4 regions of the Agrobacterium sp. CG160-95 genome follow, and region 2 is predicted to be linked to each of the others. Evidence: predicted binding sites of a transcription regulator. Region 2 holds the regulator's gene; each other region holds the start of a gene.
The links. Region 2 encodes LexA, which represses DNA repair genes until DNA is damaged. Its sites were predicted from a motif close to TGTTCNNNNTGTGTTCNG; they were not measured.
Positions count from the first base shown of each region.

Region 1: dinB (DNA polymerase IV) is a predicted target of LexA. The motif match lies at 2,097-2,114, and genes of this name have one in related genera.
Region 3: ACQZ63_RS05255 (DNA recombination protein RmuC) is a predicted target of LexA. The motif match lies at 2,032-2,049, and genes of this name have one in related genera.
Region 4: ACQZ63_RS05520 (YifB family Mg chelatase-like AAA ATPase) is a predicted target of LexA. The motif match lies at 2,897-2,914, and genes of this name have one in related genera.

Region 1 is NZ_JBNWDU010000009.1:61,312-65,524, forward strand. Features, by position in the region: gene ACQZ63_RS24390 (DUF3800 domain-containing protein) at 1-915, shown strand, start outside; gene dinB (DNA polymerase IV) at 972-2,066, opposite strand; gene ACQZ63_RS24400 (hypothetical protein) at 2,357-3,022, shown strand; gene ACQZ63_RS24405 (helix-turn-helix domain-containing protein) at 3,252-3,785, shown strand; gene ACQZ63_RS24410 (DeoR/GlpR family DNA-binding transcription regulator) at 4,039-4,213, opposite strand, start outside.
Region 2 is NZ_JBNWDU010000001.1:58,505-62,717, reverse strand. Features, by position in the region: gene ACQZ63_RS00340 (ComEC/Rec2 family competence protein) at 1-1,169, shown strand, start outside; gene ACQZ63_RS00335 (glutathione S-transferase family protein) at 1,186-1,869, opposite strand; gene lexA (transcriptional repressor LexA) at 2,310-3,032, opposite strand; gene ACQZ63_RS00325 (VOC family protein) at 3,244-4,125, shown strand; gene kdsA (3-deoxy-8-phosphooctulonate synthase) at 4,125-4,213, shown strand, end outside.
Region 3 is NZ_JBNWDU010000001.1:1,056,502-1,060,714, forward strand. Features, by position in the region: gene truA (tRNA pseudouridine(38-40) synthase TruA) at 1-437, opposite strand, end outside; gene fmt (methionyl-tRNA formyltransferase) at 437-1,372, opposite strand; gene def (peptide deformylase) at 1,420-1,932, opposite strand; gene ACQZ63_RS05255 (DNA recombination protein RmuC) at 2,081-3,274, shown strand; gene ACQZ63_RS05260 (ribokinase) at 3,328-4,213, shown strand, end outside.
Region 4 is NZ_JBNWDU010000001.1:1,112,714-1,116,926, forward strand. Features, by position in the region: gene ACQZ63_RS05510 (LysE family translocator) at 1-30, shown strand, start outside; gene cysK (cysteine synthase A) at 187-1,155, shown strand; gene ACQZ63_RS05520 (YifB family Mg chelatase-like AAA ATPase) at 1,272-2,804, opposite strand; gene gshB (glutathione synthase) at 2,990-3,949, opposite strand; gene ACQZ63_RS05530 (cupin domain-containing protein) at 4,194-4,213, opposite strand, start outside.

The DNA of each region.
Region 1 (4,213 bases), on a different contig from region 2:
TTTGACCTCGGGCATCTACGCAAAATACTTGGAGTGCAGGACAATGCCCCCGAGATCAAGTTGAAGTATGTCGCGACGGGCGGATTTCTGCAGATGCTCAGCAGCAGGAAACTGGAGACGTTTCTGCGCTGGATCAGCGAGCAGGGCCTCTATGTCCACTATTCGGTCGTTGATCCAATTTATTGGAGCATTGTCGATATTATTGATTCCATTTTGTCGGACGACGTGGCGACGCATCTCATCCCTTTTGAGCGTTCTCTCAAAAACGATCTTTTTTCAATTCTCCGATACGATTTCGAAGGCTTAATTAATCTCTTCCGGCGCTACACATTTCCCAATGTCGGTTCCGAGAGGAGGTGTGACTTCATTGATGACCTGTTGGACCTCGCCGAAGCTCGATCCGATTTGCTCGATCACTTCAATTACATGATGCTAAAGGGCGTGTTGCAGCTGGGGCGAAAGATCAAATCGCTTCCCTTCCTTGAGGCAGAAGCTCCCAATGTTCTGGTCGATAGCTTCGGTCATTTTTTTCTGGAGCGTCTTTATATCCTTAAGAACGCGTCGCACATCCTGGACGTCGAGGAGCTCGTTATCGACTACCTCAAAGATTTGACCTTCGTCGACGGCAAGACGAAGATGAACCATTTTCGGTTCGTCGTCTCCCACAGTGAACCAGGAATTCAGATCTCAGATGTTGTGGTCGGCTTGCTGGGCAAATATTTCTCATTTATTTGTGCGACAGCGGACGATGATTTGGTGGAAACTCGCCAAACATTGAAGCCTCAACAGCTTGTGAACCTTTCGCTTCTGTCGGGCATTCTGGAGCGCTCTGTTGAGGAGAATCCTGTTTTTGCCCATGCGGTCATGAGCAATCGAGATAGAGCAATGTCAGAAGAATTTTGGGCGCCCGCGTGACTGCAATTGGTGCGGCGGATTGGGTCGAGGCTATTTTTAGTCGGCGTGGTGCAAAACTACAAATTGAAGTGGAGCTGCGGCTTTTCGAAGTCGGCGTCGTTTCTGTCCGCTTTCGTCAGTGATGACAACGTAACGCCGAGCAAGCGGACGGAAAGTTTGAAAGGGTAAACCGTCGTCAGCAGTTCAGTTGCGATACGGAGAACGTCACGGCCATCTGCAAAGGGTAGGACGCTTGTCTTGCTTCGTGTTGCTTGCGTGAAATCCGAATATTTGATCTTCACGGTCACGGTTTTGGCCTCGATACCCGACGACCTGCAATAGCCCCAAACCTTATCCGCAAGCGGCTTCAGCTCGTCCCTGGCAAGCCCCAGGTCATTGATGTCTTGGATGAAGGTATCTTCTGCTCCTACCGACTTTCGCACCCGATCCGATCGCACCCGACGCTCATCGATACCGCGGGCGATTCCATAGAAATAGCCACCCGACTTCCCAAAGTGCTGTGACAAGAATTGCAGCGATTTCGTTTTCAGATCCGCCCCGGTTTCGATACCAAGCCGATGCATCTTTTCCGCGGTGGCCGGACCGACGCCATGAAACTTCTTGACCGCAAGTCCTTCTACAAAGGTAGGCCCGTTCTTTGGGGTGATGACGGCCTGCCCGTCGGGCTTGTTGAGATCCGAGGCCATCTTTGCGAGAAATTTGTTGTAAGAAATGCCGGCGGACGCATTCAAACCAGTAACCGCTTTGATCTTCGTGCGTATCTCCAAGGCGATTTCCGTCGCGATCGGCATTTCCTTTAGATTTTCGGTCACATCAAGATAGGCCTCATCCAGTGACAAGGGTTCGACCAAAGACGTGTACTCGGCGAAAATTTCGCGAATTTGCCGGGAGACTTCGCGATAGACTTCGAATCGCGGTTTCACGAAAATCAGGTCAGGGCATTTGCGGGCAGCAGTTACCGATGGCATTGCCGAATGAATGCCAAAGACGCGCGCCTCATAGCTCGCCGTGGTCAGCACGCCTCGGGCGCCTGAACCTCCGACCGCTATCGGTTTCCCACGAAGATCCGGATTGTCGCGCTGCTCCACGGATGCGTAGAAGGCGTCCATATCCACGTGGATTATCTTTCTAATTTGGGCAGTGTTATTCATTTCACTATCCAACAGTCTGCGGTAACGAACGAGAACAAAACAAGAACGTATCATGGTGGATGGAAATTGCAACCCGTTGAAGGGTCATGCATCGAGGAGCGCTGCATCGCTTGCAATCCGTAAAAGTTTTGCTATCTTTTGTTGACGGAGCCGAGCGCCAGGGCTGCAAGCGACCCAAAAGGCGGCATATCCAAGACTGTATCCTGAACGGCAACCATTCAGCCGGCGCAGGGTGTTCATAAAGCGCTTGCGACCACCCCTCCACGACGCCGGTGTGAATTGGATTTGTCATGACTATCCAAAAAGATTGCGCAGATCATCTGCGCGTAACCTATCGAAATATGAGCGGCGAGAAACTTCGTTCGTCCCATGCCCATGAGCTTGTTGCAGCTTACTTCGGTTACGGGACAGCTGCCGCTCTACAAGCTGATGTCACGTTTCCTCTATCCTCCTTGGAAGAGGCTGAAATCCTTATTCCGGACATTGATGGTATCAACCGGCGGCGTGCGGAGCTCTCTAACGTCCCTGCTGAGCTTCCCGACGGCAGGGTCATAGCAGAGATTATTTCGACGTCTCTTGAGGCGGCTGGGCATTTCAGGGGAGAGATATGGGATTCGACCTACCTGAGTGATGACATCAACGATTACATCCAGCGCGACCCCATGGTAATTGAAAACGAACTCGCTGGAGAGATCGCAACGACCAACGCCTATTTCGATGAGCTCTACATCGAGGAGACGAACGTGGAGTCTCATGACGATAGTTTGATCGCAACACTGTCGGGGTCGCTCAACGGTGAGCAGGATCAGGATCGGGCGTTCCACGGCGATAAGATCAAGTTCACGAGCATCATGACAATGCGTCGTGCTGCCAGCCGTGTCGGGTACTTCGAGCCGGAGTTCGAGACGGGTGGGAGCGTCGACGATTCGATGTATTACGATCCTGAATTAGCTTGAAATGGTAGGGGGCCGCCTCAGGGCGGCCCCTCTTTCATCCGAATTTAAAGTTCTGTCACTTCAGTTCGACAGCCTGTTTTCCCGAGAAAAGTGCGAATCTTGCCACCCGGCTTCGGCGCCAGCCGCGAGAGGGGGCAGGACTGCTGTTTGATTTCATCGCGCGAGCATCCTTGATTTTACTCTAAAAGTAACATATTAGCTGCAATATGATATCTTTTGGAGTAATATCATGATTACAGCTGAACAATGCAGGGCGGGGCGGGCCCTTGTCGATTGGTCTCAAATCGAACTGTCCGAACGTTCGCGCATCGCTAAAAAGACAATCGCAGATTTCGAGCGCGGCAATCGCGCCTACCATCCGAAAACGTCTCATGCGGTCAAGGTCGCTCTCGAATCGCATGGCGTGATCTTCATTCCGGAAAACGGGGGCGGGGTAGGGGTTCGTCTTCGCAAGGCGATGCCGCGCCTGTTTCGCCGTGATCCCGTTGACGGCCGTGAGTGGATGGCATTTGCCTTTGACTACAAGGGACAGCGCCATACAGGCTTCGTCACCTACCGCTCGCTGGTCCGGATCGCGTTGGATAGCCTTAGCCCGACCGAGATCTTCGATCGGGATAAGGCACGGATCCTGCTGATCGCATCTGACAAGATTGATGCCGGCCAGGTCGACGAGCATGGAAGGGTGCTTGTTGACTGGGGTGATCTGTCGCCCGTCGAGTTCGATAGCGATGAAGAACGCGCACGAAACAGTGATGGCGACTGAGACGGCGAGATGCGTCAAAATGCTTCGCGTTATGCCATGAAGAACTGTTTCGCATCTATCAGGTGACCGAAATTTCAGTTACTTAACAATACCGAGGTACAGGCCGATGGTTCGATTCCGCTCAAGGCGGTCAATGCTGGTTTACTCGCGCGGGTGAACTGTTGGCCGGTGAAATCGTCGCGGGAAAGGAGCATCCGCTGCTTGCAAACTTCCGTCCCGCCCGCTTCGCCCTGGATGTCAGCTGGGGGAAGCCCTATTTGAGCGTTTTCGAAGCGGAGACCAGCGTGACTGTCCGTTCCGCCGAACGTAAGGTGTTTATGGCGTCCTCCGGTGCTCCGTCGTCGGTGATCACTTCATCGATTTCGGAGACGTCGCAAAGCGTGCAAAAACCTGGCGCGGCAAACTTTGAACTGTCCACCAGCAGAATC
Region 2 (4,213 bases):
TTGTGTCCGCCTATGCCTTCTGGAGCCGTTGGCGCACGGATCGCGAAAGGCTGTTCATCGGGCGCAAGCCCGCATGGCTGAAGGTGGCGGAAATGATGGGCGCGGTCATTGGCGGCGTTATCACGACGTCGCTGATCGGGGGCCTTTCTACGGCGATCTATTCGGCCGAACATTTTCACCGTGTCACCACCTATGGACTGTTCGCCAATCTGGCTGCAATGCCGCTCATGTCGCTGATCGTCATGCCATTCGCTCTTATCGCCATGCTGCTGATGCCCTTCGGGCTCGACGCGCCGTTCCTGAAGATCATGGGTTATGGCATGGCACTCGTCATCGAGGTTGCAAACGAGGTGGCCTCCTGGGGCGGCAGCGCAGCGACGGGGCGTCCGCATGGCTGGTTTATCGGTTTGGCTTCGGTGGGTTTCCTGCTGCTGACATTGCTGCGCAGCCGGCTTGCACTTCTTGGCATCCCGTTTCTGCTCTTGGCCTTCGGCGTGTCGGCAGTTACGGCCTATCGTGATCTGCCGGATCTATTGATTCACGAGGACGGCGAATTGGTGGCACTCGTGGAGGATGGCAAGGTCTCAACCACAAAAGCCCGTCCGCAGGGCTTCGTTTACGGCCAGTGGCAAAGGGCGCTGCTGCTGCCGGAAAAAACCGTGCCGCCGGGTTTTATAAATGGCGAGAGCACGGCAAATACTGCTGGTTCTGCCTCGAGATCGAAACTGTCGCCGGAAGACATGGCTGTGGTGGTGCGCGAGATGACGGCGGCGCTCAAAGACGCCAAAGCTGGCGTCTTCACCTGCAGGAAAGACATATGGTGCGTAGCGAGCGCCGCGAGCGGAGAGTGGATTGTCGTTCTGGAAGATGGCCGCTTCGCCGGAAAAGCCTGCGATATTGCCGATATCGTCGTTGTTTCCCGCAGAACCTCTTTTTCTCAGTGCCGCTCGGGTGCACTCCTGCTCAGCCGTGACATCTTGCGGCGTCTCGGTTCCGTGGAAATAGATTTTGCTGACAAGAGGGAGGAGGGTGTGGCGAGCGGGCTGCGCGCCGCAATCGCCGGAACGGACAGGCCCTGGAGCCAGCACCGTTATTACGACTGGAAAAGCGGACGTTTCGACCGTGATCTGCCGCAGCCCATCATCCGGCTGCTGGCGGCGTCGCAATGACTGCCGCCAGCATGGATCATCGGGCCTTGGCGCGCAAATCTTCAGTCAATTCGCCGATCTCGCCAACTTCCTCTTCATGACCAGCGTCGCGCCAGCTCTCCTTCAAACCGGCCTCGTACCATTCTTGCATGGCAGGCAGGGCGAGCAGCCGGTCGCAATAGGCTTTCGCTGCTGGCGAAAGATCCGCGCTGCCATAGGTCTGGAAACGGAATGCAACCGGGCAGAAGAAAGCATCGACCGCCGTGAACTTTTGACCGGCAAGATATGGCCCGCCGAATTTTGTAAGACCCTCGCTCCACAACGCATCAATCCGCTTTATATCGGCCTTAAGTCCGGCATCGCCGCCCCTGGGTTTGACCCGAATGCCCACCGACATGGGATAGAGATTGCGCAGCGAGGAAAAGCCGGCATGCATCTCACTTGCGGCCGAACGCGACCATGCCCTCGCATGCTTGTCGCTTGCCCAGACGCTCTGGTGTCTTTCAGCAAGATATTCGACGATCGAAAGCGTTTCCCAAACCGTCATACCCTCGTCGACCAGGCAGGGCACCTTGCCCGTCGGCGAAAAGGAGGAGAAGGAGACGCCTTCGCCGAACGGAATGAGCTTTTCATCAAAGGCGATACCGAGCGTGCGCATCAATACCCACGGCCGCAGCGACCATGAAGAATAGTTCTTGTTGGCTATATAAAGATCGTACATGGCGTATCTCCCGGATATGACGCGTATTTCTACACCTGCCAAGCGTTCACGGAATATCGAAAATTATCCATGGCTCCCATAAACGCCGTTGATGAATGGTGATGTGGGGTCACTGAGAGCGCGCCTTGCGATAAGTCACCCTTTGGTGACCACTAAAACTGACTGCGCAACACGACAGAACAACGTCGCTAAAAAACAGCGGATGGGATCGCTTCGACAATTATAGCGAACAGCCCATTCGCCACCACGCCTGTAGCGAAACCGAAGCATCTTTATGGAGTAGGAACTCAGTTTAGAAAGGGCAACGCGCATAGGCTGAATGGCGCATATCCTCGTGCACCCGCAAAAGCACGCCACGTTTGGAAACAGCCAAACCCGATTATAGGCGCCATCTTCACGATGACGCCTATTGTAAAGTGAATACGTTCGGTTCGATAAGATCAATGGTAGCGGCGGATCAGCCCCACCAGCTTGCCCTGAATTTTCACCCGGTCGGGCCCGAAGATACGGGTCTCATAGGCTGGGTTTGCCGCCTCGAGCGCAATGGAGGCTCCCTTGCGGCGGAAGCGCTTCAGCGTGGCTTCCTCGTCATCCACCAGAGCCACAACGATGTCCCCGGGATTGGCGGTGTTGCCGTTGCGGATGATGACTGTGTCGCCGTCGAAAATGCCGGCCTCGATCATCGAATCACCCTTGACCTCAAGAGCGTAATGTTCGCCCGTGCCAAGCATGTCTACTGGCACGGCCACATCATGGGTGTTGTTCTGGATGGCGGAAATCGGCACGCCCGCAGCGATGCGGCCCATGACCGGCACGGTGACAGCCCCGCCCAGATCATTGGCCGGCGTCTTGGGGGCAGGGGCCGGTTCCGGCGTCTTGGGCTTGCCAAGGCTGCCTTCGATAACGCTCGGCGAAAAGCCGCGCTGCGGCCTTGCACCCGGCGTATAAGCCTCGGGCAGCTTGATGACTTCCAGCGCCCGGGCTCTATTCGGTAGCCGACGAATGAACCCGCGCTCTTCGAGAGCGGTTATCAGGCGGTGGATGCCGGATTTCGAAGCAAGATCGAGTGCGTCCTTCATTTCATCGAAGGAGGGCGGCACGCCGGACTCTTTCATTCGTTCATGAATGAAGAGAAGCAATTCCTGCTGTTTGCGCGTGAGCATGAGGAAAACACCCTTTAGAATCGTAGTGGAAGTCGCGAAACAAATACAGAACGAACACTATATGTTCCATATGTGTTCTGCAATCCCCTAAAATTTCGTGAAGGTGCCATCTGTTGCTGTGATGATTTGCCTCATAGCACGCAATTGTGCTTTTGTGCGGTCGAAACCGTCCCGGCATGCTCCGGGCGGAAGGCCGGCAGGATACATTTTCATGACGAAACCCTATAGCGTTGACCATCTCGTTTTGCCCGTGGAAGTCATAGGCGTCGCCGTGAAGCGCCTCGTCAGTCTTGGCTTTACGGTTGCGCCGGAGGCTCTGCATCCTTTCGGCACCCAAAATGCCTGCGTATTTTTCGCCGATGGCACCTATCTGGAGCCGCTCGCAATTGCTGATCCGGCTAAATATAATGCGTCAATAGAGAGGGGTGATGTGTTCACCGGCAGGGATGTGGCCTTCCGGCAACGGGACGGGCAGGAGGGTTTTTCGGCTCTTGTCGCCAGGACTGAAGACGCCTTGGTTGACCATGAGCGGTTTCGGGCAGCCGGCCTTTCGGCGGGCGATGTTTTCGAGTTTTCGCGGCCTGTTCGGATGTCGGATGGCTCGCAAGGCGAGGCGGCGTTCCGGCTGGCTTTTGCGGCAAGCGGAGCGGCCGCGGATTTCTTTTTGTTCAGTTGTCAACGGCTTCAAGCCCTTCCGGGCGATCGCACCATGCTGGAGCGCCACGCCAATGGTGTCACCGGCCTGAGTGAAATCGTCCTGTTTTCCGGCGGCAATATGAAGGTGGCGGGCCTGATCGAGACAGTGTTTGCCTGTGAAGGCAAATGGTCTCCGGGCGGTGATATGGTTTTCGCGACCGGCAATGCCAGCATCAGATTGACCGGAAAACCGCCTTTCGGCGGGCAGACCCTGAATGCTCAGGATGGCAACGAAGGCGGATTGCGCGGCGCGGGCATCGTCTTTTCGTCACACGATCTTGCCGTGACAGAGGCGGTGCTTGCTGCTAATGGCGTGTCCTGCGCAAAAGCGGACGGCCGTCTGGTGGTGCCCGCGGCACCCGGTCAGGGCGTTGCCTTCGCCTTCGAGGAAAAATGATGAGCGTTACGAACAATCTTAAAGTCACTGCCGGCGACGGCGCCAGCAAGGTTTCCTTCTCGAATACCGAGCGGTTTTCGCTGATTGC
Region 3 (4,213 bases), 1.0 Mb from region 2:
GCTTCATGCATGCGTTCGTGGTCCAGATCTTTCGATACCCACCATGCGCGCTTGTGCTCGAGTGCCAGCCGCGCTTTCCGGCAAATGATGCGGTACAGATAATGGCGGCGAAGCGCGGAGAAGCGCGCGTCGAAATCCTCGGTCACCGCCGTTACGTCGATAACCGAGACGGCCTCTTTCGCCATGGCCAGATGGGCGTTGAGAGCATTGCGAAGCTTATATGGCGCCCAATCGCGGGAAAGATCGACATGGGCTACCTGTCCCACGGCATGCACGCCGGAATCGGTGCGGCCAGCGCCGCGAATCGACACAGTCTCGCCGGTCAGCGACCGGACGGCAGCTTCAAGCGCGCCCTGAACCGAAGGGCCGTTGTCCTGTCTCTGCCAGCCGAAGTAAGGCGTACCGTCATATTCGACGGTCATGCGGAAACGCGGCATCAGCCGAGCCTCGTTCTGGCGGGAACGGGTGTGCCACGAACGAAATCGGCAGCCGACAGCGGCTTGCCACCTGCCTTCTGCAAACGGGTAAGCCGCACCGCGCCACTGCCGCAGGCGATGGTCAGGGCGTCATCGAGCACAGCGCCTGCTTCGCCCATACCGCTCGCCAGTTCTGACGCCAGAACCTTGACGCGCTCGGCCTTACCGCCGATTTCCATTTCCAGCCAGGCGCCGGGGAAAGGCGAAAGGCCGCGGATATGGTTATGGACGTCCTGTGCCGGCCGGGAAAAATTAATCCGGGTCTCGCCCTTGTCGATTTTCGAGGCATAAACGACGCCTTCTTCCGGCTGCGCAACGAGAGGAAGATCGTCTGCTTCCAGCTTGTCCATCGCCTGCCGCATCAGCCGCGCGCCTGTCAGCATCAGGCTGTCGTGCAATTCACCTGCCGTGGTATTCTCACCGATCGTGACCTTGGCGGTCAGCGCCACCGGGCCGGTATCGAGCCCCTTTTCCATTTTCATGACCATCATGCCCGTCTCGGCATCGCCAGCCATGATCGCCCGCTGAATGGGAGCAGCGCCGCGCCAGCGCGGCAGCAACGAGGCGTGGCCGTTATAGCAGCCAAGACGCGTACCGCTCAGGATCGCCTCGGGCAATAGCAGCCCATAGGCAACGACAACAGCGACATCGGCGTTGAATTCCCTGAATTGCTGCCGGTCTCCCTCGGCCTTGAAATTTACCGGCGTCAGCACGGGCAGACCCAGCAGTTCGGCCGCCTGATGCACCGGCGATTTCTGCAGATCGAGGCCACGGCGACCGCCTGGACGCGGCGGCTGCGTATAAACGGCAACGACCTCGTGACCAGCCTCCACCAATGCACGCAGCGTGGGAACGGAAAAATCCGGCGTGCCCATGAAAATGATGCGAAGAGCCATATCGCCCCCTGCCCTCTATGCCGGTCCGTCTAAATATTTAAGACGAATCAGACCTTAGCGCGGGCTGCTTTGGTGAATTTCTTGATGACCATTTCTCGCTTCAGGCGCGAAATATGGTCGATGAACAGAATGCCGTTCAGGTGGTCGATCTCATGCTGCAGACACGTCGCCAGAAGTCCGTCCGCATCGACCGTCTGCTGCTTGCCGTCACGATCGACATATCGCACTGTCAGGGATGCGGGACGCTCTACCTCGGCATAATAATCGGGAATGGAGAGACACCCTTCCTCATATGCCGAGACGTCGTCCGACACTTTGAGGATTTCCGGATTGATGAAGACGACCGGCTTTTTCTCCTCGTCCTCGCGCGAAACGTCGATCACCAGCATGCGGCGCGGCACGCCCACCTGAATGGCGGCAAGGCCGATACCCGGCGCATCATACATGGTTTCAAGCATATCGTCGGCAAGGCGCAACACTTCGGCATCCACCTGTTCGATGGGCCTTGATTGCTGGCGCAGCACGGGATCGGGCAAAATGATAAGCGGTTTGATAGTCATGGCTTCCCATAACGTATCTCTTGCGCTGAGGAAATAAAAAATACGCGGTCGAAATGAGACCTTCGCCTGGTTTTGCCCGACTCAATTCCGCCGCATGAATGTTCTTGTTTTGATCTTACGAATCACTGGAAATCTGGTAGATTTAGCCATGAGTATCGATTTCTCTTTTCTCCTCGATCCCGCCTTGCGGGCCGGCTCCGTCGACATCAGCTTCGGCGGGCTTCTTGCGGCTCTCGTTTTCGGCCTTTCCGCTTTCTGGATGGTCACGAAAAGTCGTGGGAAAAAAGCGGAAGCCGATGGTGAAATTTCCGATCTGTTGAAGACCCAGTCGGAACTGCACGGCCGGATCGCGGCGATGGCCGAGACGCTCGGCACGCGCCAGAGCGAGATGGGCCAGACGATCAACCAGCGCCTCGACGGCATGTCGCAGCGGCTGGGCGAGACGCTGACCGAGCAGACCCGGTCGACGCACGAGAATCTAAGCCGCCTGCAGGAGCGGCTTGCGGTTATCGATGCCGCGCAGGGTAATATTCAGGATCTGGCAAAGGACGTGGTCGGGCTTCAGGCGATCCTCTCCAACAAGCAGACGCGCGGCGCTTTCGGGCAGGCGCGCATGGAAGCGCTGATCGCCGATGCGCTTCCCGCCGGGGCCTTTCAGCTTCAGCCCACGCTTTCGAATGGCTACCGACCGGACTGCATCATCAGGATGCCGAATAACGCCCCGTCCCTCGTCATCGATGCCAAGTTTCCGCTGGAGGCGTGGAATGCGCTGAAGGCGGATGAAACGCCCGAGGGCAAACGGGCTGCGACCCAGCAGTTCCGCCGCGATATGGAAGTGCATATTCGCGACGTGGCGGAGAAATATCTGATACGCGGCGAAACGCAGGATACGGCCTTCATCTTCGTGCCGTCGGAATCGATCTTCGCCGATATTCACCAGCATTTCGAATATCTCGTGCAGCGTGCCCATCGCGCCCGTGTCGTCATTGTCTCGCCATCGCTTTTGATGCTGTCGGTGCAGGTTATCCAGTCGGTGCTGAAGGACCAGCGCATGCGCGAGCAGGCGCACCTCATTCAGGGTGAAGTCGCGCTTCTCATGGATGACGTGCGGCGGCTGGACGACCGGACGCGCAAGCTGCAAGCCCATTTCGGGCTGGCGCAGAAAGATGTCGACATGATGCTGATCTCCTCCGACAAGGTGCTGGCGCGTGGCCAGAAGATCGAGGGACTCGATTTTTCGCCGACGGAAAAGGAGACCTCCCATAGCGAAATCGAGCAGGCGCGACGCTTTGCAGAGAACAGGGCAGGAACGGCCAAGTTGCGGGTGGTTGACGACGAGTGATCCCCTCGGGCAAAGTCGCCGCCTTGCTTTGAATTTCATACGGACATGCCCTGATGATTACTGTTTTCGGCTCCATCAACATGGATCTCGTCGCCACCGCCAAACGCCTGCCCAAACCCGGTGAAACCGTGACGGGAGAGACCTTTTCCACGGCGGCCGGCGGAAAGGGAGCCAATCAGGCGCTTGCCGCACGGCGCGCAGGTGCAACGGTCAAAATGGCGGGCGCTACGGGTGATGACACCTTTGCCGCGCCAGCGCTGACATTGCTGCGCGATGCCGGCACCGATCTATCGCTCGTCAAGACCGCGCCCGGCCCCACGGGAACCGCCGTAATCCTGATCGGTGAAGGCGGGGAGAACATGATCTCGGTCATTCCCGCCGCCAATGGCGAAGTTTCCGCATCCGACGCCGCAAGAGCCGTGGCGGAGATGGCAGCGGGCGATATTCTGATGCTTCAGTTCGAGGTGCCCGCACCCTCAATCGAAGCAGCACTGACGGCCGCGAAGGCTAAACGCATCACCACTATCATCAATACCGCGCCGCTGACCGCGGACGGGCCGCGCCTTGCCAGCCTTGCCGATATCGTCATCGCCAATGAGACCGAGTTCGAACTGCTGATCGGCAAAAATGGACTTTCAGCCTCCGAACGGGAAAATGAACTCAAATCCCTGCATGAGCAGACCGGCCAGACATTGATCGTGACGCTTGGTGCTGATGGCGTGATCGCCATTCGCAACGGCAAGGTCTTCAAGGCGTCCGGTCTCAAGATCGAGCCGGTCGATACTGTTGGCGCTGGCGATACATTCTGCGGTTATCTCGCCGCCAGCCTCGATCAGGGTATGGATTTCGAAAAGGCGCTGAAGCGCGCCGCAGTCGCAGGCTCGCTCGCCTGCACCCGCGCCGGCGCACAGCCTTCCATTCCGGTTGCTGCCGAAGTGG
Region 4 (4,213 bases), 1.1 Mb from region 2:
GCGACCATGATCGCGATCCGCAGCACCTGAAACGATTTCGTGCATTTGCCTGATTTATCGTGAATTTTTTCCGGTAATCAGATGATATTAGGACGAACGTTCGCTGGCCTGACAAGACTATTGCTCCTATTCTGCCGCTGAAATCTTGCGGCCACACAACGTGTGGCCTTCATACAGGAGAGCATCATGCCCGAAGCCAGAAAGCCCGGACGCGGACGCGTCTATTCCTCCATCACCGAAACAATCGGCGATACGCCGATCGTGCGGCTGGACAAGCTGGCGAGGGAAAAGGGCGTGAAGGCCAATCTTCTCGCCAAGCTGGAGTTCTTCAACCCCATCGCCTCCGTGAAAGACCGCATTGGCGTTGCCATGATCGAAGCGCTGGAAGCCCAGGGCAAGATCACCCCCGGCAAAACGACGCTGGTTGAGCCGACCTCCGGCAACACGGGCATTGCGCTAGCCTTTGCCGCCGCCGCCAAGGGTTACAAGCTGATCTTGACCATGCCGGAAACGATGTCGGTCGAACGCCGGAAAATGCTCGCCTTGCTGGGCGCGGAACTGGTGTTGACTGAAGGCCCGAAGGGCATGAAGGGCGCCATCGCCAAGGCACAGGAACTGGCCGAAACCCTTCCAGACGCGATTATTCCCCAGCAGTTCGAAAACCCCGCAAACCCGGATATTCATCGCAAGACGACGGCGGAAGAAATCTGGAACGATACCGAGGGTGCTGTTGATATTTTTGTTTCGGGCATCGGCACGGGTGGCACTATCACCGGTACGGGCCAGGTGCTGAAATCCCGCAAGCCGGAGGTGAAGGTCATTGCCGTCGAGCCAGCCGACAGCCCGGTTCTTTCCGGTGGCAACCCCGGTCCGCACAAGATCCAGGGCATCGGCGCCGGTTTTGCACCCGCGATCCTCGACACTGGAATCTATGACGAAATCGTCACCGTGACCAATGACGACGCTTTTGAAATCGCCCGTCTGGTGGCGAAGCTGGAAGGCGTACCCGTCGGCATCTCCTCGGGCGCGGCACTCGCAGCGGCGATCAAGGTCGGCGCACGTGAGGAAAATGCCGGCAAGAATATCGTCGTCATCATTCCCTCCTTCGCGGAACGTTACCTTTCGACCGCCCTTTTCGAAGGGCTTGGGCTTTAAGCCGTTCCTCTTCGGTCAGGCCGCAAACGCGCGCCTGACCGCAATGACCGATTGTGCCGCCGGCCATCCGCCAGCGGCACAATTGTTTTAGCCGATAAAGGGCGAAGGAAGGCCGCTTATGCCGCCGCCGTCAGTCTTTCACCGGCAATGCGGTATGAAATGGCTTCCGCCACATGGATACGTCCGACAGTTTGTTTGCCGTCCAAATCAGCCAATGTGCGGGCGACCTTGAGAATGCGATGATAACCGCGTGCGGAGAACTTCAACCGTTCGGCAGCATCGCGCAGCAATTGCAGCCCGGACGCATCGGGCTCCGCATATTTTTCGATCAGCGTTGTCGTGCAGCGAGCGTTGGTGCGAATGCCTGAAGAGCCCGCCGCCGCATAACGCTCCTGCTGCGCAAGGCGGGCGCAAGCGACACGGGCGGCCACCACCGAACTCGGTTCGGCAGTCATGGGACGGATGAGGTCAGTGGCGGAGACGGCGGGAACGTCGATGCGGATATCGATGCGATCCATCAGCGGGCCGGAAATGCGGGCCTGATAATCTGTCATGCAACGTGGCCCTCTGGCGCAAGTGAAACCCGGCTCCCCCGCTCTGCCGCACCGGCAGGGGTTCATCGCAGCGACAAGCTGGATTTCCGCCGGATAGGTGACGCGGTGATTGGCACGGGCAACGATGCATTCGCCCGTTTCCAGCGGCTGGCGCAGCGCATCCAGCACCTGTGGCGCAAACTCCGGGAACTCATCGAGGAAAAGAACGCCGTGGTGGGCAAGTGAAGCCTCACCCGGCTTGGCACGCAGCCCTCCGCCGATCAGCGCGGCCATGGTGGCGGAATGGTGTGGCGTGCGAAACGGTCTGCGGTCCGACAGCTTGCCGCCGGACAATTGGCCGGCGATGGAATGGACCATGGACACTTCCAGCAATTCCGCAGCCTCGAGAGGCGGCAGAATTGAGGGCAAGCGCGCAGCGAGCATGGATTTACCGGAGCCGGGCGGGCCAACCATCAGCAGATTATGGCCACCGGCAGCTGCCACCTCCAACGCGCGCCGGGCCGTCTCCTGCCCCTTGATATCGGCCAGATCCGGCAAATTGACCGGATTAGCACGGATGGCGGGCATCGGGCGGGAGAGAAGCTGGGTGCCGCGAAAATGGTTGGCAAGCGCAATAAGGCTGCGTGGGGCGAGAATATCGATGCCAGCCCCGGCCCAGGCTGCTTCCGGCCCGCTATCAGCCGGGCAAATCAAACCCTTCCCGAGCGCATTGGCACCGATGGCCGCGGGCAGAGCGCCCGAAACCGTGCCGATGGTGCCATCGAGATTGAGTTCGCCGAGAACCACATATTGCCCGAGCGCTTCCGCCGGTATCGCTCCCAAAGCGGCCATGAGACCCAAAGCGATCGGAAGATCGAAATGCGATCCTTCCTTGGGCAAATCCGCAGGCGCCAGATTGACCGTGACTTTTTTTGCCGGCAGCGCCAGACCGGAGGCGTGGAGCGCGGCCTGCACACGCTCCCGGCTTTCCGCCACCGCCTTGTCCGGCAGGCCGACGATCTGGATGCCGACTTTTCCGGGTGCGACCATCACCTGCACCTCGACCGGCACACCCTCTATTCCCTGAAATGCAACCGTATTGACCCGTGCCACCATGGCCTGCCCCCGCAAACCGGCCACAACATCAAAGCATTATGCCCCGATGGCGGCCACTCTCAAGTAACCTGCCACAGAGAAAAGAATAAAACAAGAACATTAAGCGAACAATTTCGCGCGAACGGTGTATTTCAGTTGTATAGAGTTGTGCACGCGGAACAAACGCAGGTGGCGAGGAAATTGCCTCAGAAATCCTGTGCTTCGCGCTTTTTCTCGATCGCATCCCACAACAGGCTTGCCACATCGGCACCGCCGAATTTCTGCACTTCACGAATGCCTGTCGGTGAGGTGACGTTGATTTCCGTGAGGTAATCGCCGATCACATCGATGCCAACGAACAGGAAACCGCGCTCGCGCAGGGCGGGGCCGATGCGGCGGCAGATTTCCCTCTCACGCGCGGTGAGTTCCGTTGGCTCCGGGCGGCCGCCGGCATGCATGTTGGAGCGGGCATCATTTTCCGCCGGCACGCGGTTGATCGCGCCCACGGGCTCGCCATCCACCAGAAGGATACGCTTGTCGCCCTTGCGAACATCCGGCAAGTATTCCTGGGCGATATAGGGTTCGCGGAACATCTGGCCGAACATTTCCAGCAGCGATGAGAAATTGCGGTCGTCCCGCGCGGAATGGAAGACGCCTGCACCACCATTGCCATAAAGCGGCTTGAGGATGATATCGCCCATTTCATTGCGGAAGCGGGCGATTTCAGAGACATCCTTGGTGATCAGCGTCTTCGGCATCAGATCGGCGAATTCGGTGACGAAAATCTTTTCCGGCGAGTTGCGGACCCAGGCGGGATCGTTGACAACAAGCGTTTTGGGATGAATGCGCTCGAGTAAATGGGTCGATGTGATGTAGGCCATGTCGAATGGCGGATCCTGTCGCAGATGAATGACATCCATGGTCGAGAGATCGACCCGCTCCGGCTCCGAGAGCGAAAAATGGTCGCCCTTGATATCGCGCAGTTCCATCTGTTCGACGGTCGCGTAGATCTTGCCATCCCGCATGGAGAGGCGTTCGGGGGTATAGTGAAACAGCCGGTATCCACGTGCCTGCGCCTCAAGGCTCATGGCGAAGGTGGAGTCGCCGGCGATATTGATGCCGGAGACATGATCCATCTGGATCGCGACGTTCTTGATCTTCGCCATGCGCATCTTCCTCTTGCAGCATGCGGACGCTTCGCGGTTCCGCCGTGCCCATTGCCTCGTCTGTTCGCGATTCCCCGCAGGACCGGAAGAGACCCGGAAATGCTTCAGAAAACCCTGAAGATGTAGGGCAGCGACCATTCAAACGCAACTGCTGCGAGGGGTGCTTTTTGTGAGTTTTATTGAACCTCCAGAATTCCGCAGGTGGCGCTGCGCAGAGCCTCACCTGACGGAGTGTTTTACCAGTTCAGGCCGCCAGCTTGTAGG